2 regions of the Exiguobacterium sp. H66 genome follow, and region 2 is predicted to be linked to the other one. Evidence: riboswitches for the same ligand, from Rfam matches in the RefSeq annotation. Region 2 holds a riboswitch; the other holds the start of a gene.
The links. A riboswitch is a leader RNA that binds a small molecule or an ion and turns the genes downstream of it on or off. The one in region 2 is predicted to bind S-adenosylmethionine.
Positions count from the first base shown of each region.

Region 1: it holds a riboswitch for S-adenosylmethionine, as region 2 does, so the genes downstream of both, KNP88_RS12400 (2,3-diketo-5-methylthiopentyl-1-phosphate enolase) here and KNP88_RS03915 (methionine ABC transporter ATP-binding protein) in region 2, are expected to answer to the same signal.

Region 1 covers NZ_JACSMQ010000007.1:152,648-156,057, forward strand. Annotated here, with positions in the region: gene KNP88_RS12395 (2-hydroxy-3-keto-5-methylthiopentenyl-1-phosphate phosphatase) at 1-243, opposite strand, end outside; gene KNP88_RS12400 (2,3-diketo-5-methylthiopentyl-1-phosphate enolase) at 240-1,430, opposite strand; SAM riboswitch class I at 1,511-1,612, opposite strand; SAM riboswitch class I at 1,817-1,919, shown strand; gene mtnK (S-methyl-5-thioribose kinase) at 1,996-3,165, shown strand; gene mtnA (S-methyl-5-thioribose-1-phosphate isomerase) at 3,162-3,410, shown strand, end outside.
Region 2 covers NZ_JACSMQ010000002.1:114,738-118,147, forward strand. Annotated here, with positions in the region: gene KNP88_RS03910 (methionine ABC transporter permease) at 1-305, opposite strand, end outside; gene KNP88_RS03915 (methionine ABC transporter ATP-binding protein) at 302-1,324, opposite strand; SAM riboswitch class I at 1,403-1,509, opposite strand; gene KNP88_RS03920 (bifunctional cystathionine gamma-lyase/homocysteine desulfhydrase) at 1,569-2,735, opposite strand; gene KNP88_RS03925 (PLP-dependent cysteine synthase family protein) at 2,728-3,410, opposite strand, start outside.

The DNA of each region.
Region 1 (3,410 bases), on a different contig from region 2:
GGTGTCGAAGCCGGGACGAATGACCGCCCGTTTCATCAAGAAATCAATGTAGTCCTGTTTTTGACTGGACGGAAGCAGCTGAAACATCTGTCCGATGCCGGACTGAATCGAGAGCGACCGGTCGAGCACACCTTGTTTTAACGGTTCAAATTTTTCCGGCGGAGCGAACTCCTGCATCAAGGCGATGATATTATCGTGCTCCGTTACCGTTCCATCAAAGTCACATAAAATCCGGATCGTCATTTCGTGATCCCCCAAGCATCGAGGGCGACACGTAATTCCTCGTGCCGGCGGGCGGCACTTGTCAGTGATTCGCCGGCCAGTGCTGCGTCCAGTGCCTGGCGGAAAGCGATGACTCCGGCCGCAGCACCTTGCGGATGACCGTGGACACCGCCCCCGGCATTGATGACGGAATCGACGCCGAAATCACGAACAAGCTGGGCGACGAGACCCGGGTGGATTCCGGCGGACGGGACCGGGAGAATTGCTTTGGTCTCACCGATTCGGGTCGCTTCGACGGCAATCCCGCGGGCCAGGTCTTTGGCGAGGGCGACATTCCCATATGGCGACGGGAACAGTGTCAAGTCGGCACCGGCAATCCGCGGCAACGTTCCGAGCAGGACCGGGGCAGCAATCCCGTACTCGGGACTGGCGATCAAGGCACCGCTCAACGCCGGATGATTAAAGATCGGGACCGGGATTTCCGGATCGGCTGCCAGTTCCCGCAAGACATCAAGCCCGTATGTAAACGTGTTGAGCAGGAGGGCTGTCGCTCCGGCTTCGACCAGTCGTTTCGCCTGCTCTTTCAAGCGGAAGACCGGACCACTCAACGTAATCGCATAAAGGGCCCGTTTACCGGTCTGTTCATAGTGTGCATCGAGGACTTCCCGTCCGATCCGCGCCCGGTCGAGTGCCGGTGTCAGCGGATTGTCGTATAAAATTTCGTCATCCTTGACGAGATCAATCCCGCCGGCGAGCTGGGCTTCCAGTTGTTCCCGTAAAAAAACGAGGTCCCGTCCGATGACGCCTTTGAAGATGCTCATCAACAGGGGGCGGTCATGGACTTGGATCAACTGGCGGACGCCCTCGATGCCAAATTTAGCACCGGGGAAATCCGGTGTGAACGAAGCGGGAAGCTGAAGATCCGTCAGTTTGATTTGACCGTCGAGTGACAGCTTGCCGAAGACGGTCGTCAAAATCGCCGAAAAGTCCCGTGAGACGTTGTGTTCCGGATAACGGATCGTGACATATCCTTTCCCGTCGTGTTCTTCCGTATGGACGACTTGTCCTTTAAAGGATTCAAGCTGTTGTTGTTCCAAGTGATTCAAATCGGTCCATGAGCCGACCGTCAGACCGAGGGCGATTTGCTCTGCCCGTTTTGGTAACTGATCGGTCACGCCGAGGTGGTAAGTTGCGGTAATGTACGCCATGATCGTCGTCTCTCCCTTGTTAAAAAATACAAAAATGGCCCCTCGTCAATGACAAGAGACCATGAAAAATTGCGCGTGGACTCTTATCTGTCAGCGTGTTAGCTGCAAGAATTAGCACCGTGCCAACTGGTCGGTTGCTGCGACATCATAGGGCTCGTCCCTCCGTCTGCTCTTGATAAGAATTGGATGAAATTGTGAAATCTAATTGCAATTTTTACATGAGATGGACGTGATGTCAAATAATTTTTTGAAAATTTATTTTTTTTGAAATCAACTTCTATAGATGGCGGTCTTTTAAATGGTTTTTCACTAAAAATTGGAATTGACAGATGATTTAAGACGGGCGTAATATTCGAATCAACATCGAACACCACAACCACATATGACTCTTATCGTGAGTTGGCAGAGGGAATTGGCCCGAAGACGCCGCAGCAACCGACCATCCGGCACGGTGCTACATCCAACAGACATTCGTCTGAGAGATAAGAGGACGGATGATACCCCGCGCCTCTTTTCTATGACGAAAAGCGGCGTTTTTTTGTGTAGAAATGAAGGGGGAAGCAAGATGGCATATCAAGCATTTACAGAACAGGACGCCATTAAACGTGTCCGGGAACTCGGACTCATCGGACAGGAAGAAGCGACGGCAGAAGAAATCGGCGACGGGAACTTGAACTTAGTCTTTCGGATTCAGGCAGGGAAAGAACGTTTGATCTTGAAGCAGGCATTACCTTATGCAAAAGTCGTCGGGGAAAGCTGGCCCTTGTCACTCGAGCGGGCCTGGATCGAACAGTTGGCACTGAAGGAATTCGCAAAATACGCGACGCCATTCGTTCCACGGGTCTTTCATGCCAGTCATGAAGAAGCGTATACAGTGATGGAGGACTTGTCGCACCTGCAAATCGTTCGGATGGGATTGCTCGCAGGCGAAACGTATCCGCTCCTTGCAGAGCATGTCGGTTCATACTTGGCACGGACGTTATTTTTCACGTCAGATTTTGCGCTCGGTCCAGTCGGAAAAAAACAGGTCGCACGTGACTATTACAACCCGGATTTATGCGACATCACGGAAAAGTTAATCTTTACGGATCCGTTTTACGACGCGGAAACAAACAACATCGAGAGCGGCTTGGAAACAGACGTACAGCAGCTCTGGCAGGACGAAAAACTGAAGAGGGAAGTGGCGAAGCTCGAAACGTTGTTCATCACGAAAGGGGAAGCCTTATTACACGGGGATTTACATACAGGAAGCATTTTTGCTTCCGCGGGCGAAACGAAAATCATCGATCCGGAGTTCGCTTTTTACGGACCGTTCGGGTTTGATGTCGGTCAGTTCATTGCCCACCTCTGCTTTGCGGCGTATCCGAACTATGCTGAGTTGCGGGAGACGCGGGTGAAGGATATCGATACGTTCTGGCTGACGTTTGCTTCGACGTTCACGGCACTTTGGGAACGGGAAGCCGTCGAACCTTTCCGGACGGTACCCGGGCTTGTCGATGATGTCCTCAGTACAATTCTCCAAGACGCGCTTGGTTTCGCCGGTTGTGAACTGATCCGGCGGACGATTGGTTTGGCACCGGTCGCTGATTTGGAACAAATTCCGGATGCGGCGACGCGCCTTGAACGGAAACGTCATGCCCTACGCCTCGGGACGGCATTGATTAAACGGCGCGGCGAATGTAAGACGTTTACGGACCTCCGGAATTTCGACGTGACGGAGGAATTGAGCCGATGAGCGAGTTTATCCGTAGTGTCATCTATGAGCGGGCGTGCTTAAAAATCCTTGACCAGACCCGTCTTCCGCAAGAAGAACGGTACGAAGTCATTCATGATTTGGCGCAAGCGGTCGAGGCGATTAAACAACTTCGTGTCCGGGGGGCGCCGGCAATCAGTCTGTTTGGTGGTTTCGTCCTCGTGCAGGAAGCGTTTCGGACGACGGGATCGCTTGACGAGGTCAAACAAAAACTGTTGACGGTATCG
Region 2 (3,410 bases):
AGAATCAGTGCCGGAAGTGCCGCTGTTGGTCCTAAGAACGATCCGACGATGATGAGCGTCACTGGAATCAATAAAATCAACAATATAATAAACGGAATCGAACGGAAGATGTTGACTAAAAAGCTGAGCACGGAATACAGTGCCCGGTTCTTAAACAATAAGTCTTCATTCGTCGCATACAACAACAGACCAATGATTAAACCGAGTATGAAAGTCGCTAGACCCGCGACGGCTGTCATATAAACGGTACTGCCGGTCGCCGTCCAGACCATTTCCCAATCGAGGTCGTTAAAGAATGTCGTCATCGGTGATCCACCTCCACTTCCACGTCACTCGATTGAAGTTTCGCGATGACCGCTTGTGTTTCATGTGCCGCACCAATCAGTTGGATGAACAACGTTCCGAGTGCACCGTCTTGCGTCTGTCCGACGTTCCCGCCGATGATATTAAATAATAAGGTCGAATCTTTCATGACTTCTGCCAGGATCGGACTTTCTGCTGTCGAACCGACGAATGTCAGCTGGACGATTTTCCCTGTCGGATAGCGCTCACGAAGTTTCGCGAACGTCAACTCGTTTTCTGTAGACGACGTCAGTTGTTTGACGAATTCTTTTGTCATCGCTTGTTTCGGATGCCGGAAGACTTCTGAAACAGGACCCTGTTCGACGATTTTTCCGGCCTCCATGACGGCGACCCGGTGACAGATTTTTTGAATGACGTGCATCTCGTGTGTGATCAAGACGATCGTCAGTTTTAGTTTTTTATTGATGTCGACGAGTAACTCTAAGATCGAGTCCGTCGTTTTCGGATCAAGGGCGCTTGTCGCCTCGTCACATAATAAGACGTCCGGGTTTGATGCCAGTGCGCGGGCAATCCCGACGCGTTGTTTTTGTCCACCGGATAGTTGTGACGGATAAGCGCCTTCGCGGCCGTCGAGTCCGACGAGTTGAATCAGTTCGGCGACGCGTTCTTTCCGGCGTGCTCTCGGATATCCGCCGAGTTCGAGCGGGAACATGATATTTTCTTCGACTGTCCGTGACCAGAGCAAGTTAAAGTGCTGAAAGACCATCGAGACATTTTTCCGGACGCCGCGTAATTCTTTCGGTCGTAACGTCGTCATCTCGACACCGTCAATTTGAATCGAACCGCTTGTCGGTGCTTCTAACATGTTCAGCAGGCGAATCAAGGTTGACTTCCCTGCACCGGAATAACCAATTATTCCGAAAATTTCGCCGCGCTCAATCGTGAGATCGACGTTTGCGACAGCTTCGACTTCGCCGCGCTTCGAGCGATAAATCTTTCCTACATCCTGTAAACGAATCACTACTGTCCCTCCTAAACATAAAAAAAGTGCGCACGTTTTAGAGCAAACGCGCGCACTTTCAGTACACAAAACCATTTGCTCTCATCTTGCAGACGTTCGTCTGCTGGAATTAGCACCACTTCGGAAATAAATTCCGCGGTTGCCGGGTTTCATCGGGCCAGTCCCTCCACCACTCTTGATAAGAGTTATCGGTATTTAGTTGTTTTTAATATATTTTGAATATTAGCAGGGGTTATTTTGCTTGTCAAACAGTTTTTTCAGAAACTTTTTCGAGCAAACTGAAAGCATGCGTTAAATCTTCTTTCAAATCCTCTGCATCTTCAAGTCCGACCGAGATCCGGACGAGACCATCCGTGATGCCGAGTTCCGCCCGACGTTCTGCTGGAATCGATGCATGTGTCATCCGTGCCGGAACGGAAATCAAACTTTCGACCGCCCCTAAGCTTTCAGCAAGCGTGAAGAAGTGTGATGCTTCCACAAGTTTCTCTGCATTTGCAGCTGAACCGACATCAAAGCTGATCATCCCGCCGAAACCAGTCGCTTGTTTTTGCTGGATCGCATGACCGGGATGCGATGCAAGTCCCGGGTAGAAGATGTTCGAGACGACGTCTTGCGCTTGCAGGAAGCTGACAAGTTCATGTGCTGTCTCTTCGATCGCTTCCATCCGGATACCGAGCGTCCGTAATCCACGGACAAGCAAGAAGCTGTCTTGCGGTCCGAGAATTCCACCCGTCGAGTTTTGGATGAAGTGGAGTTCTTCGCCGAGCGTATCATCGTTGACGACGACAAGCCCTGCGACGACGTCCGAATGGCCGCCGATGTATTTCGTTGCACTATGCAGCACGATATCTGCCCCAAGCGCGATTGGTTGTTGCAAGTATGGTGTCGCGAACGTGTTGTCGACGACGAGCTTCAAGTCGTGACGACGCGTGATGGCTGCGATCGCTTCGATGTCCGTCACTTTTAATAACGGGTTCGTCGGTGTCTCGACGTAGAGCATCTTCGTGTTGTCCTGAATCGCCGCTTCCGTCGCGCTGAGATCCGTCGTATCGACGAATGTCACTTCGATGTTGAACTTCGGTAGGACACGTTGCATCAAGCGGAACGTTCCGCCGTAGACGTCGTCCGTCATGACGATGTGGTCGCCAGACTGAAGCAGATTGAAGACAGCATGGATCGCCGCCATTCCTGATCCGAACGCGAATCCACGGACGCCTCCTTCAAGATCGGCAATCAATCGTTCGATGCTCGTCCGCGTCGGGTTTGCTGTGCGCGAGTACTCATACCCGTCTTTTAATTGACCGATTTTTTCTTGCTTATATGTGCTCGTTTGATAGATTGGCGGTGTAACGGCACCCGTTGCCTTGTCTACACCCGTTCCTCCGTGAATCAACGTTGTTTTTTTACGCATGTGTCTCGTCCACCTTTTCAAAGATTTGTTGGCTCAAATACCGTTCTGCACTGTCTGCGAAGACGGTGACAATCGTACTTCCCGGATGGCGCTGGGCGATATCGAGCGCCGCGGCGAGTGCCGCTCCTGCTGAACTGCCGACGAGTAACCCTTCACGTGCCGCCAGTTCATGGACCTTCGTAAAAGCATCCGAATCAGAAATCGTATGAATTTCATCAACTAAATCACGAGAAACGAGACTCGGCCATTTGGCTGTCCCGATTCCTTCTGTTTTATGCGGTCCGGCTGGCCCTCCGTTGAGGACGGAGCCTTCCGGTTCGACGATTGCCCCTTTTGTCCCGAAGCGTTCTTTTAAGAAAGCCGTCGTTCCGGCAAACGTCCCACCTGATCCGCATCCGGCGACGAACCAGTCGATGTGACTAAGTTCCGCCACAAGCTCCGGACCAAGTGTCCGCTGATAGGTGACCGAATTTTCTTCGTTTTCGAATTGGAGTGGCACATAACTGTTCGGAATCGTTTGTCCGAGTTCCTTTGCCTTATCGATTGCGCCCTGCATATCGAGTTCAGTCGGCGTGTTGACGACAGTCGCGCCGAGTGCCCGCATCAACGTCTGTTTCTCTTGACTGAACTTTTCCGGGACGACACAAATGACTTGTAAGTCATATTTTTTAGCGG